Regions from separate parts of the Kitasatospora sp. NBC_01539 genome, predicted to be linked through region 2. Evidence: riboswitches for the same ligand, from Rfam matches in the RefSeq annotation. Region 2 holds a riboswitch; each other region holds the start of a gene.
What was found. A riboswitch is a leader RNA that binds a small molecule or an ion and turns the genes downstream of it on or off. The one in region 2 is predicted to bind cyclic di-AMP.
Positions count from the first base shown of each region.

Region 1 (3,200 bases), 2.4 Mb from region 2:
GTCAGCGAGGCGACGACGCCGACGGCGAGGGAGGCAAAGGCGAGCATGCTGCGCTTCTTCATACCCTGCACAACGCGCGGCACGGCAGGGGGTCACGGCCCGGCCCGCGCGGGTGTCCGGGCGGCCCGTCCGCGGGGTTCCGGCGGGCCCTGCGGTACCGTGCGCCCGGCCGGTGGTCCGCCGCCCACCGGGCGGCACCGGCCGCACCACCGAACCGGGAGGCCCCGTGCCCTTCATCACCGTCAAGCAGCTGGCCGGCCGCACCGAGGAGCAGCGCGCCGAGATCGCCCGCGCCCTCACCGAGGCCTACGCCCGGGCCACCGGCCTGGCCCCGGACAAGGTCTGGGTGGCCATCGAGGAGGTGCCCGCCGAGAACTGGGCGATCGGCGGCGAGACCCTCGCCGCCCGGGCCCGGGCGGCCGCCGGCCCCGGCGGAGCCACCGGCGCCACCGGCTGAGCGCCGGCCCGGCGGGGTGCCCGCCGGCTCAGATGCCGTCGACCTTGAACGGGTCGTGCTCGGCCAGCAGCCGGTCGAGCCGGGCCTGGTCGACCCGGGAGGTGATCGCGCCGGCGTCCTGGCGGTCGCGGACGACCTTCGCCAGCGTGAACGCCGAGGTGATCACGTACAGCAGGGCGACGGCCAGGAAGGCGCGCATCCACGCGTCGACCGGCAGGTAGGCGATCCCGATCGCGAGGGCGGCCGTCGCGAGGGCGAACGAGAGGACGGCCTGCGCGTAGTAGGCGGCCGTGGTGCGGGACTGGATCGGTGCGCTCATGACGGCAGCGTCCCGGAGGCGGGTCCGACCGGCATGAGTACGGGTACTCAGCTTCGCAGCTCGTTCACCCTCCGTGACCGCCTCTCCGACAAACCATCGTAAATCGCCCATTCCTCGCGTAGACCGAACGAATCAACCGGCTCAGGCGCTTGGAATCAAGGCAGGCATAGCATTAACGTTTGATAACGCAGCGCGGTCGGCAACGCCGTACCGACTCGGCACCGTGCGCGTGTCGCTCAATCCCGCGGTCTGCCTTCATCGGTGGGCCCGGGAGCCGGGGAACCACTTTCCGTGGGGTGAATCGGCCGGGCCCAGGCCCAGCCGTAGGAGACCTTCCTGCTCCGAACCCGTCAGCTAACCCGGTCGGCGAGAGGGAAGGAAAGGAGTGCGCCTCCGTGGCGTCGACGCACTCGGCGGAGCCCACCGCCGCAGCCACCCAGCTCCTCGACCACCCGCGTGAGCAGGCCGACCAGGCCCGCCACCGGATGCCCCGTCAGACCAGGGGTGCAAGCCCGCTGTTCGGCGTCACGGCCACCATGGCCGCCACCTTCGGCGCCGCCGGCCTGACCGCCGCCGCCGCAGGCCCCGCCGCCGCGGCCGAACCCGCCGTGTCCGCGCCCGACGAGGCGGCCGACGCCGACCCCGCCGCCGACCCCGGTCTCGCCCTCGCCGCCCGCATCCAGCAGCAGGCCGACACCCGTCGCACCGCCGCCGACGAGGCCGCCCGGCTCGCCGCCGCACAGGAGGCCGAGGCCCGCCGCGCCGCCCAGGCCGCCGTCGACGACGCCGCGCTCGCGCTGCCCACCACCGGCTACACCCTCGGCACCTCGTACGGCCAGTCCAGCACCTGGGCCCACCTGTACACCGGCCTCGACTTCGAGGCGCCCGCAGGCACCCCGGTCACCGCCGTCGCGGCCGGCACCGTCACCTCCGCCGGCTGGGCCGGCTCGTACGGCTACCGCGTCGTCCAGACCCTGCCCGACGGCACCGAGATCTGGTACTGCCACCTCTCCCGCCTTGCCGCCACCGGCGGCCAGGCCCAGCGCGGCGCCGTCCTCGGCGCGGTCGGCGCCACCGGCACCGTCACCACCGCCAGGCTCCACCTGGAGGTACGGCCCGGCGGCGGCGCACCGATCGACCCGCTCGGCTGGCTCCGCTCGCACGGCGTCCAGCCGTAACGGCCCCCGCCTAGACGCCGCCCGGCTCGTCCCGGGCGGCGTCCGCATAGGCCTGCAGCTCGGCCGTGCCCGGCTCCGGCGCCAGGTCCGGGTACTCCCACAGCAGCAACTCCGGCAGGCCCGGCAGCGTCCAGTCGCCGCACAGCCACAGCGCGCCGTCCTCCGCCACCTGCTCGAACTCCTCGAACCCGCCCGACAGCTCGTGCGGCATCGGCTCGCCCAGCGCGGTCAGCCCGGCCAGATTGCGGTAGCTGCGCCGCATCAGCCCGTACTCCAGCAGCCGCCGCGCGCCGTCCGTGGCCATGCCGATCGCCAGCAGGTGCGCCGGCCCCCAGCCGAGCCCGCCGTCCGCGTCCTCCATGGCGTCCAGCGTGCCGGCGTCCACCAGTGCCGCGTACGCCGCGACGCGCTCCTCCGGCTCCAGCGCGCGGAACGCGTCCAGCCAGTCCCGCACCGCGTCGATGTCGCCGGTCTCCACCCCGTCGGCCTGCAGCAGCAGGGTGTACAGCCGCGGCCAGGTGAGCAGCTGCGGCCGGCGCAGCAGCGTGCCCAGCAGCTCGCCCTGCCACTCCGCCTCCGCGTGCAGGCGCTCCCACCGCTTCGCGTTGAGCCGCCGCGCCGCCCGCTGACGGTCGATCAGCAGCCGCACCGCCGCCCCGTACGCCTCCGGCTCCGCCCAGGGCTGCACGTACAGGTGGAGCCGCTCGTGCAGCAACTGCTCCACCACCGCCGACCCCAGCTCGGGCCAGCCGTCGTGCAGCGGCGCGCCGCCCAGTTCGAGCAGCGTCAGCACCGCCCGTACGGCCTCCTCCGGCACCGGGGGCAGGCCCTCGGCCTCCGCCCAGGCGAGCAGCTCCTCGGTGCGGGTACGGGGGATGAGCTGCAGGTCTTCGTCGTCCACGCCCCGTACGGTAGCCGGTGCGCCCCGTGCCGCGCGGCCCGGCCGCCCTGTCGGCCGCCCTCGGGGCAGGGTCGGCCGCCATGACCTCGGCCCCTGTCCGCACGGTGCACCCGGAGGGCCCCCGCCTCGCCGTCCGCGGGTTCCGCCCCCGCCCCGGACGACGTCGCCGCCCTCCACCCGGTGTTCGGCGACCCGGAGACCGCCGGTCGGTCTTAGGGGACGGGTGGGGGACGAGCGGGTGCGGCCGTCCGCAGCACGGGGGTAGGGAGAGCCCCACCCCGGACCCGGCAGCAGGCCGGATTACCCCCCGCCGCCCGTTCCGGCACCGTGGACGTCGTCACACCG
Region 1 is NZ_CP109390.1:4,165,202-4,168,401, reverse strand. Features, by position in the region: gene OG335_RS17825 (hypothetical protein) at 1-47, opposite strand, end outside; gene OG335_RS17820 (4-oxalocrotonate tautomerase family protein) at 227-457, shown strand; gene OG335_RS17815 (YiaA/YiaB family inner membrane protein) at 486-776, opposite strand; cyclic di-AMP (ydaO/yuaA leader) riboswitch at 1,000-1,160, shown strand; gene OG335_RS17810 (M23 family metallopeptidase) at 1,172-1,954, shown strand; gene OG335_RS17805 (hypothetical protein) at 1,965-2,855, opposite strand.
Region 1: another riboswitch for cyclic di-AMP. It lies ahead of OG335_RS17810 (M23 family metallopeptidase); the one in region 2 lies ahead of OG335_RS07415 (transglycosylase family protein).

Region 2 (3,200 bases):
GGCGGCCTGGTCGCGCAGTACCTGCCGTGGGAGGCGCTGTTCTGGGCGATGGCACCGCTCGCGGCCGTGCTGGCCGCCGCCGTGCTGCGCACCGTCCCCCGGCTCCCCCGGCACCCCGCCGCCCCCGACCCGCTCGGCTCGTTGCTGCTCACCGCGGGCACGGGCGCCCTGCTGTACGGCATCGTGGAGGGCCCGTCGCGGGGCTGGGCCTCGGCACACGTGCTCGCGGGCTTCGCGGCGGGCGCGGCCCTGCTGGCCGCCTTCACCCGGTACGCCCTGACCGCACGCCGCCCCCTGGTCGACCCGCGGCTGTTCGCCTCGCGCAGGCTGCGGGCGGCGGCGCTCGGCACCGCCGCGTCCTTCTTCGGCCTGTTCGCGCTGTTCTTCGTCAACGCGCAGTTCCTGCAGTACGTCAAGGGCTACTCGCCGGCCCGGACGGGCTTCGCGATCGTGCCGCTCACGGTCGGCATGGCGCTGGTGCCCCTGCTCGCCGTCCGGCTGCAGGCCCGGCACGGCGTGCGGTTCGTCGCCGCGGGCGGGCTGGCGCTGATCGGCGCCGGGCTGCTCGGCATGTCGACCGCCGGACCGGCCACCCCGTATCCGCTGTACGCCGTCTGGCTGTTGGTGCTCTCCGCCGGCCTGGGCCTCTGCGCACCCGGGCTGACCCACGCGGTGGTGTCGGAGCTGCCGCCGCCGCAGGCCGGGCTGGGGGCGGGGCTGAACACCGCGGCCCGGGAGTTCGGTGCGGCCCTGGGCGTCGCGGTGGTGGGCACGGTGCTCACCGCCCGGCTCGGCCCCGCAGGGGTCCACGGCGGATCCGGGGCGGCGGAGTTCGCGTCCGCGACGGCCGCGGGCCTGCGGGTGGTCGCCGTACCGGTGCTGCTGGCGGCCGTGGCGGTCGCGCACGGCCTGCGCGGCCGCACGGACGGCGGGGCCCGGACGGGCGCCTGACCTCCTGCGGGGCGGGGACGGGCCGGCGGTCCGCGACGCCCCCGGTCGGCCGCGCCCGAGCGCTCGGGTGCGGACGAACCGTTCCGTCACGAACCGGTCGTGCGCCGCGACCGGCACCGGCCGCCCCACCGTCGGCGCGGCACCGGACCGGACTTTCGTTCGTGTGGTGATGAGCCCCCGGCCGCAGGCCCCGGCGCACCCGGACCGGCCCCGACGTGAATGCGGACACGCGCTCCGGACGGGTGACGCGGGAATTCCCGGCGGTGAATTCCGCGGGAATTGGGAGGGCAATCGGCGCATTTCCCGCCGCGGCGCCCTGCACAATCCCCACGCATACCGCGCGCGCCCCGGGAGGCACCGCCGCCCGGCCTCCGGCGGCGCCCGATCCGCCTGCCGCGGCCCGCCCGACACCACCTCACCTGTGGTGCGGCCGTTCACGCCCGCGGTCCCGCCGCTCCTGATCCCGGGCCGTCCGGCCGAAATGCGGCACCGTGACGGGACAGCACTCGTGATGATTGTGTGATGGTCGGGATGCTGGCTTGTTATCGAGGTGACGATCCCTCTAATCTCCGATCAGCCCGCCACAGCACGGGCGCCCGAAGCGCGGCACGCCGAACCCTGCCCACCGCGCCCACCGGGTCGTCGAACCAGAACCTGGGCAGGGACGGGGGACCCACGATTCGTCGCCGTCCCCGACGGCTTGGGGTGAAGCCGCGTCCGCGCGGCCGGGCCACCTCCCGGTCCGAACCCGACAGCTCACCTCGCAGGCGTGCGGAGAGGGAACTCGATGGGTTTCATCGGCTCCGGCCGTCACCGCCGCCCCACCCAGACCGAGCGTGCCGTTTCGGCCGCCGGTGTGGCCGGCGCCGGCCTTGCCATACCGCTCCTGGCCGCCACCAGCGCCCACGCGGCCCCCGTCACCACCTGGGACGCCGTCGCCCAGTGCGCCAGCGCCGGCGACTGGAGCCGGGCCACCGGCAACGGCTCCTACGGCGGCCTCCAGCTCGACCTCGACACCTGGGTCGCCTACGGCGGCAGCTCCTACGGCGCCTCCCCCGACCACGCCACCAAGGACGAGCAGATCGCGGTCGCCGAGCGCGTGCTCGCCGACCGCGGCGCCCGCACCTGGGGCAGCTGCGCCACCACCGCGGGGCTCACCGGAGAGGGCCGGCCCGAGGCCGCCGAGCCCACCGCCACCGCCCCGGCGACCCCCGCCCCGACCGCCAGCACGACGGCGACGGGCCGCAGCCGGAGCGCCGCCCCGGTGTTCCCCGGCATGCAGGGCCGCGACGCCAACGGCATCTACTGGTACCAGGTGGACGGCGCCTGGTACTGGACCACCAGCCAGGCGGTCTACGAGTCGTACACCGCCGTCACGGCGAGCCCCTCGGCCCCGACCACCGCCACCCCCGGCACCGTGCTGCCCGGCACGGACGCCGGCACGCCGACCGCACCGGTCACCACTGCGCCCGCCCCGACGGACGGCACCGGCACCCTGCCGGGCACCGGCACCGCGCCCACCACCCCCACGCCGACCACGGACGCCCCGACCACGGGGGCGCCCACGACCGGCCTGCCCACCACCGACGGGACCGCGCCGGCCACCGGCACCGATCCGTCCGGCACCGCGGAGTCGGCCGACCCGGGCGCACCCGCCACGACGGTGACGGAGGCTCCGCCGGCCGCCGAACCGGACACCTACACGGTGGCGCCGGGCGACACGCTCTCCGCCATCTCCGCCGACCACCGGCTCGGCGGCTGGAAGAACGTGTACAGCGGCAACTCGACCACCATCGGCGAGGACCCCGACCTCATCAAGCCCGGCCAGGTGCTCACGATCGGCTGAGCCCCGCCCGACGACCCACGAGGCCGTCGGCACCCCGGACCCCCGGAGTGCCGACGGCCTCGGCGCGCGTGCGGCGGACCGGCGGGGTCGACGGGCCGGGCGGGTCGGCGGGCCCGCGGGTCGGGTCCTGCCGGTGCCCGCACGCGCGGTGTCTACCGAGTCCGCCTCCGGTCGCCCCGACGGACCCCGAAGCACCCCGGGCGAAGCGGTCCGCATCCGCTCCCGCATCCAGCATGCGGGAGCGCTCCCGCAATTGATGGCTCATCCTGCGCGAAGCCTTGACGGCTCAGAAGGCTCCGACTACAACTGCCTTCGCATCACCATCCACCGCATCTTCTGCGGGATTCACGCTCAGCAGGCCGCGCTCCACCCCACCGGAGAAGCTCGGCACGACCCGGACGAA
Region 2 is NZ_CP109390.1:1,757,182-1,760,381, forward strand. Features, by position in the region: gene OG335_RS07410 (MFS transporter) at 1-951, shown strand, start outside; cyclic di-AMP (ydaO/yuaA leader) riboswitch at 1,582-1,737, shown strand; gene OG335_RS07415 (transglycosylase family protein) at 1,739-2,797, shown strand.

Region 3 (3,200 bases), 5.0 Mb from region 2:
GTTGAGGTAGGCGCCGTGCTCGATGCCCGATCCGCCGTTGTGGTACGCCACGAACTGCGTGACGGTGTGGTGGTGCCGGGCGTTCAGCCAGACGAAGATGCCGTTCTGCAGGTTGTTGTGGGCCAGGCAGCGTTCGAAGGTCCACACGCCTTCGCTGGTCTCCGGCCACTCGAAGCCGGACGCCCCCTCGGCGCCCTGCACGCCGACCGCCACGCAGTCGCGGGCGATGCCGCCCGTGCCGGCGCCCAGGGCGAAGCCGGTCAGCCGGTAGCCGCGCGGGGCGGGTTCGTAGACGGTGCGCGAGGCCACGCAGGACTCGTAGACGATGTCGTCGGACGGTGTCTGCGGGGTGCGGGTGTCCGTCGGCCCGTCCCACCAGTAGGCGTCCTCCCACGTGTCGTGGCTGATGCAGCTGCGGAAGGTGATGCCGTGGCTGGCGTGCGGCACGAAGGCGTGGCTGCCCGTGTCGCGGACGACGACGCCCTCGACGACGGTGCCGCGCGAGGAGTCGGCGAGCATGTGGAAGTGCAGGCCGTAGCGCCCGAGCACGGGCTCGGTGACGGGCGCGCCGTTCCAGCGCTCCTTGCCGGCGCGGCGCGGGCCGAGCCAGCGCAGTGCGGCGTGCCGGATCTCGGCCTGCCGGGAACTCGTGAGGTGGACGTGCGCGCGGCCCTTGGCGGTGCCCTCGATCCGTACGCTGCGCGTCAGGTTGAGCACCTCGGCGCCCGCCGTCACGCCACCGCCCACGGCGACCCGGGGATGGGCGTGCGCCAGCGGTTCCGCGAGGGTGACGGTGCGGCCGTCGACCCGTCGGATCGTGCACAGATCGTACCGGGTGGAGAAGCCGTCCTCGGACGGGGGGCCCGTCGGGGCGACGGCCAGCTCGTCGCCCGCGCGCCATCCGGCGGGCACGGCCGCGAGCTCCAGGGCGGTGTCGCCGGCCTTCAGCGGACGGGCGGCGCGCACCCACGCGGTCTTGGCGGCACCGTCCAGGCGCAGGCGTCCGGCGCCGGTGACCCAGAGGCCGGTGTCCGCGCCGACCACCCCCATCCCGCCCCCGACGAAGGTTCGTTCACCGACCGACGGGAAGCGCAGGGTGTGCACCGCCCCGTCGTCCGGCACCAGGGCGAGGGTGCCGCGGACCTCGACGTTGCCGGCGGACGCCAGCGTCACGCTGCTGCCGGGCGCGAAGACCAGCGAGCCGCCCGGCTCGACGAGCAGCGAGGCCACGGCGGCGTCGGTGTCGAGCAGCACGCGGTCGGCGATGCGCACCGCCGTCCGCGGGCCCGGCACGGCACCGCCCCAGCCGCCCGCGTCGGACCACCGGCGGCCCGTCAGGTCGAGCGGGGAGGGCGTCGGGCTCTCCGGGGGCGGCGCACTGTGCGAATGCCCGGCCACGGCCGCCTGGGTGGCACCGGAGGGGGTCACCGCGCGGGCCACCGGCCCGGCCCCGCCGGCCGCCGGGCGGCGCAGCAGCGCGCCGCCGCCGACGGCCGCCGCGACGACGGAGACCGCCGTCCAGCCGAGCATCCGCCGGCGGCCGACCCGGGGGCCGGCCCGGCGGTGGGAGGCGGGCCGTCCCGGTGCCGCCGGCATGCGCTCGTCGTGTTCCATGATCGGTGAAACCCCTCCCCGGGCCGCCGCCCGGGGCCCCGACGCCTGAAGCATAAACAAGCCCGTTTCGACCCAAGGGGTTTGCGCGAAAGCGGCCGAAGGCGACCGGAATGGCGCCGGATAATCGATCATGAATTCATACAAGATCAACTGTGATCGGCATCACACATGTTTGCAGTTTGAACTTATCTCTGCCTAATGTCCTCCCACGTTCGTGGTCACACGGACCCAGTTGGCCCGAACGCCGAGTCCTGCCGGCGGTCCGACTGGCAAAGCGAAACGCACTTCGGCAGGGGCGGGGGAACCAGGTAAGTCGCCAGGGAACGGTCCAGCGCCGTTCCCCGGCTTGGGGTGAAGCCGCACGCGCAGAAACGTCCATTCGACGTGCCCGCACGTGCGGCCGGGCAACTCCAGCCCGAATCCGACAGCTCACCTCGCAGGCGTGGGAGAGGAACGCTCCTTCATGCTGTCCATCAACTCCAAGCGCAGCCGCCGCATCCTCGCCACCACCGGCGTCGTCGGCATCGGCCTCTCGATCCCGTGCCTCACCGCCGGCACCGCCTCCGCCGCCTCGGTCGCCACCTGGGACAAGGTCGCCCAGTGCGAGTCCTCCGGCGACTGGCACATCAACACCGGCAACGGCTTCTACGGCGGCCTGCAGTTCACCAACAGCACCTGGGCCGAGTTCGGCGGCACGTCGTACGCGTCCCGCGCCGACCTCGCCACCAAGGACCAGCAGATCGCCACGGCCGAGAAGGTGCTGGCCGTCCAGGGCCCCGGCGCCTGGCCCGTCTGCTCCGTCCAGGCCGGTCTGACCAAGGGCGGCCCCGCGCCCGAGATCAGCACCGGTGGCTCCGCCACCACCGCGCCGAGCACCCCGGCGGCCACCCCCAGCACCCCGAGCACCCCGGCCGCCACGACCCCGAGCACCGGCACCGGGTCGACCGCCTCCGGCACCTCGCAGGGCGGCACGTCCTGGCAGGGCAAGCAGTCCTGGGGCCACCGCACCGGCGCCACCTACACCGTGAAGGCCGGCGACTGGCTCTCCACCATCGCCGACCACAACCACGTGCAGGGCGGCTGGCAGAAGCTCTACGAGATCAACAAGTCGGTCCTGACCCAGGGCCCGCACTCGATCTACCCGGGCCAGAAGCTGTCGCTGGGCGCCTCCGCCTCCGCGCAGACCTCGACCCCCGCGAAGACCGCGACCACCACCACGGCCACCACCGCCGCCGCGACCACGGCCGCCCCGGCCCAGGCCGCCACCGGCTCCAAGGCCGCCGCGGTCGACTTCGCCCTCTCCAAGGTCGGCCAGGCCTACATCTACGGCGGCACCGGCAACGGCGGCTGGGACTGCTCCGGCCTGACCCAGGCCGCGTACAAGGCCGCCGGCATCGCGATCCCGCGCGTCGCCGCCGACCAGGCCGACTTCTCCACCCGCGTCTCGCTGGACAACCTGCAGCCGGGCGACCTGCTGTTCTGGTCCAACAACGGCGCCAACTCCGGTGTCTACCACGTCGGCATGTACGTCGGCGACGGCAAGTACGTCGAGGCGGCCAACCCGAGCGCGGGCGTCCGCACCCAGA
Region 3 is NZ_CP109390.1:6,789,758-6,792,957, reverse strand. Features, by position in the region: gene OG335_RS29440 (hypothetical protein) at 1-1,614, opposite strand, end outside; cyclic di-AMP (ydaO/yuaA leader) riboswitch at 1,885-2,072, shown strand; gene OG335_RS29435 (transglycosylase family protein) at 2,057-3,200, shown strand, end outside.
Region 3: another riboswitch for cyclic di-AMP. It lies ahead of OG335_RS29435 (transglycosylase family protein); the one in region 2 lies ahead of OG335_RS07415 (transglycosylase family protein).

Region 4 (3,200 bases), 2.1 Mb from region 2:
ACGCGCCGTCGTTGTGGAACTCGGAGGCGGCGACGTCCAGGGCGAGCGCGACGTCCTTGCCCGGGGTGTAGCCGGCCTTCTTGATGGCCTCGACGATGAGGTCGAGCGCCTCGCGGTTGGAGTCGAGGTTCGGCGCGAAGCCGCCCTCGTCGCCCAGGCCGGTGGAGAGGCCGCGCTCCTTCAGCACGCCCTTGAGCGTGTGGTAGACCTCGACGCCCCAGCGGACGGCCTCGGAGAAGGACTCCGCGCCGATCGGGGCGATCATGAACTCCTGGATGTCGACGTTGGAGTCCGCGTGCGACCCGCCGTTGAGGATGTTCATCATCGGCACGGGCAGGACGTGCGCGTTCGGGCCACCGAGGTAGCGGAACAGCGGCAGGTCGCTGGCCTCGGAGGCCGCGTGCGCGACGGCGAGGGAGACGCCGAGGATGGCGTTGGCGCCGAGCGAGGACTTGTCCGGGGTGGCGTCCAGGTCGAGCATGGCCTGGTCGATCAGGCGCTGCTCGGTGGCGTCGTAGCCGACGAGCTCCGGGCCGATCTGCTCGATGACGGCCAGGACGGCCTTCTCCACGCCCTTGCCGAAGTAGCGGTTCTTGTCACCGTCGCGCAGTTCCAGGGCCTCGAAGGCACCGGTGGAGGCGCCGGACGGGACGGCGGCACGGCCCGTGCTGCCGTCGTCGAGACCCACCTCGACCTCGACGGTGGGGTTGCCGCGAGAGTCGAGGATCTCACGGGCTACGACGACATCAATGGACGGCACGAAGCATCTCCTAGCGGAAGCGGATGTGGGTCGTTACGACCTGAGCCTAACGGCACGGCGCCCCAGGGCCATGCCGGGCATGGCGCTGTCTCACCGTGTGACCGGGCTACTCGCCGGTAGTTCACCTGGGGGACCCGTACACCGGACCGCCCCGCCCCCCGGGTGGCGGCCCCGGGGGCGTGCGGTCGTACGCGCGGTGCCGGTCCGTCAGTCGAGCTGCAGGAGCTGGCCCGGGAGGATGAGGTCCGGGTCCTCGCCGACGACCGGGCGGTTGCTCGCGTACAGCCGCTCCCAGCCTCCGGTCAGGCCGCGGGTGGCGACGATGCCCGACAGGCAGTCACCGGGCTGCACGGTGTACGCCTCGCGGCCGATCGCGGGCACCGGCACCGCCTGCGGGGCGTGCCCGGCCCCGCCGTCCGCCGCGTCGCCCGACCCGTCGCCCGATCTCTCCTCCGACCCGGTGCCGGCCGGTTCGATCTCGGCGGGTTCGGTCTCGGCCGGTTCGGTCCGGGCGGGTTCGGCGGGGGCGGGCGGCACGTGGCGCTCGAAGATGTCGCGGTGCGCCGTCCAGTACCAGCCGCCGTCCTTCTGGTACCAGTACACGCTGCTGCCCGCGTCCCAGCCGCCGCGGCCGGAGAAGACCGGCGCACCGCCGGAACGGGTCGCGGTGGCGGGCGCCGCGGCCGGCGCGGTCGTCGCGGTCGTCGCGGAGCCGCCGCCTCGGGTCAGGCCGGCGCGTTTGGAGCAGACGGGCCAGGCGCCGGGCCCCTGCGAGGCGAGCACCTTCTCGGCGACGGCGATCTGCTCGGTCTTGCTGGCCTGGTGCGCGTAGGCGGCGTACCGGGCGCCGCCGAAGCCCTTCCAGGTGCGGGCGGTGAACTGCAGTCCGCCGTAGAAGCCGTTGCCGGTGTTGATCCGCCAGTTCCCGCCGCTCTCGCACTGGGCGACCTTGTCCCAGACGGAGACGGGCGCGGCGTGCGCGGCGGCCGCGGTGAGCAGCGGCATGGCGAGGCCGACGCCGGTGACGCCCGCGACGGCGACCGCCTTCTCGGCGGACGTCCGACGACGGTGGCGGCCAGGTCCGGTGAAGATCATGGGTGGTCCCTCTCCGAACGCCTGCGAGGTGAGCTGTCGGGTTCGGACCGGGAGGCTGGCCCGGCCGCGGCCGCAGGAGGGGACCTGCTGACGCGGCTTCACCCCTAGCCGTGGGGACGGCGACGTACGTGGTTCCCCCGCCCCTGTCCTGGTCTCGGTCGGTCGTCCCGGGGCGCGGCGGACAGGATTCGGCGTTGTCGCGCCCGGGGCCCGCTGGCGCGAGCTGTCCGGAGAGTAGGCAGATGCGATGACCGATCACAAGCTCATATCGGCGTTATCACGCAAGAATTACGACGCACCGTTCATCGGGCACGAACAAAGCCGTTTTGTCCTGATTCGCTCGTGTTCACCCGGACGGCCCGCCCGCCGGTCGACACACCGTCAGTCCGCGGCCCGCCCCGTCTCCGGGGTGAAGGAGACGGGCAGCTCGCGCAGGCCCCGCATGATCAGGCCGCCGCGCCAGCGCAGGTCCGCCGGATCCGCGTCCAGCGCGAGGTCCGGCAGCCGGGTGAGCAGAGTCGCGAGGGCGGCCCGGCCCTCCAGCCGGGCGAGCGGCGCGCCGATGCAGTAGTGGATGCCGTGCCCGAAGCCCAGGTGCGGGTTGTCCGTCCGGGCGAGGTCGAGGGTGTTCTCGTCGGCGAAGCGCGCCGGGTCGCGGTCGGCCGCGGCCAGCACCACCAGCACCGGGTCGCCCTCCGGGATCGCCATCCCGCCGATCTCCAGGGGGCGGGTCGCGAACCGCCAGGTGGCGAGTTCCACCGGGCCGTCGTAGCGCAGCAGTTCCTCGATGCCGGTCTCCAGCAGGCCGCTCTCGCCGCGCTCCACCGACGCCTGCAGCAGGGCCCGCTGGCCGGGGTTGCGCAGCAGCGCGTACAGGCCGTTGCCGATGAGGTTGACGGTGGTCTCGAAGCCCGCGAACAGCAGGATGAAGGCCATCGCGGCGGCCTCGTTCTCCGTGAGGTGCTCGCCGTGGTCGCTGGCGCGGATCAGGCCGGAGATCAGGTCGTCGCCGAGGTCGGCGCGCTTGCGGTGGATGAGGTCCGCCAGGTAGGTGCGGATCCGCTTCACGGCGCGCCCGACACCGCCGCGCTGCGGCGCGCGCTGCCCAGGCTTCGTGTGGCGCAGCATCATGCCCGCCCAGTCGCAGAAGTCGTCCTGGTCCTCGGCGGGCACCCCGAGGAGGTCGCAGATCGCGTAGATGGGCAGCGGGAACGCGAACTCGTGGATGAGGTCGGCCGTGCCGCGGGCGGCGAAGCCGTCGATCAGCCGGTCGGTGAGCTGCTGCACCCGCGGCTCGAAGGCGGCGATCCGGCGCGGCGTGAACGCCTTCGACACGAGCCGGCGC
Region 4 is NZ_CP109390.1:3,824,493-3,827,692, forward strand. Features, by position in the region: gene eno (phosphopyruvate hydratase) at 1-760, opposite strand, end outside; gene OG335_RS16290 (transglycosylase family protein) at 968-1,855, opposite strand; cyclic di-AMP (ydaO/yuaA leader) riboswitch at 1,860-2,025, opposite strand; gene OG335_RS16295 (cytochrome P450) at 2,237-3,200, opposite strand, start outside.
Region 4: another riboswitch for cyclic di-AMP. It lies ahead of OG335_RS16290 (transglycosylase family protein); the one in region 2 lies ahead of OG335_RS07415 (transglycosylase family protein).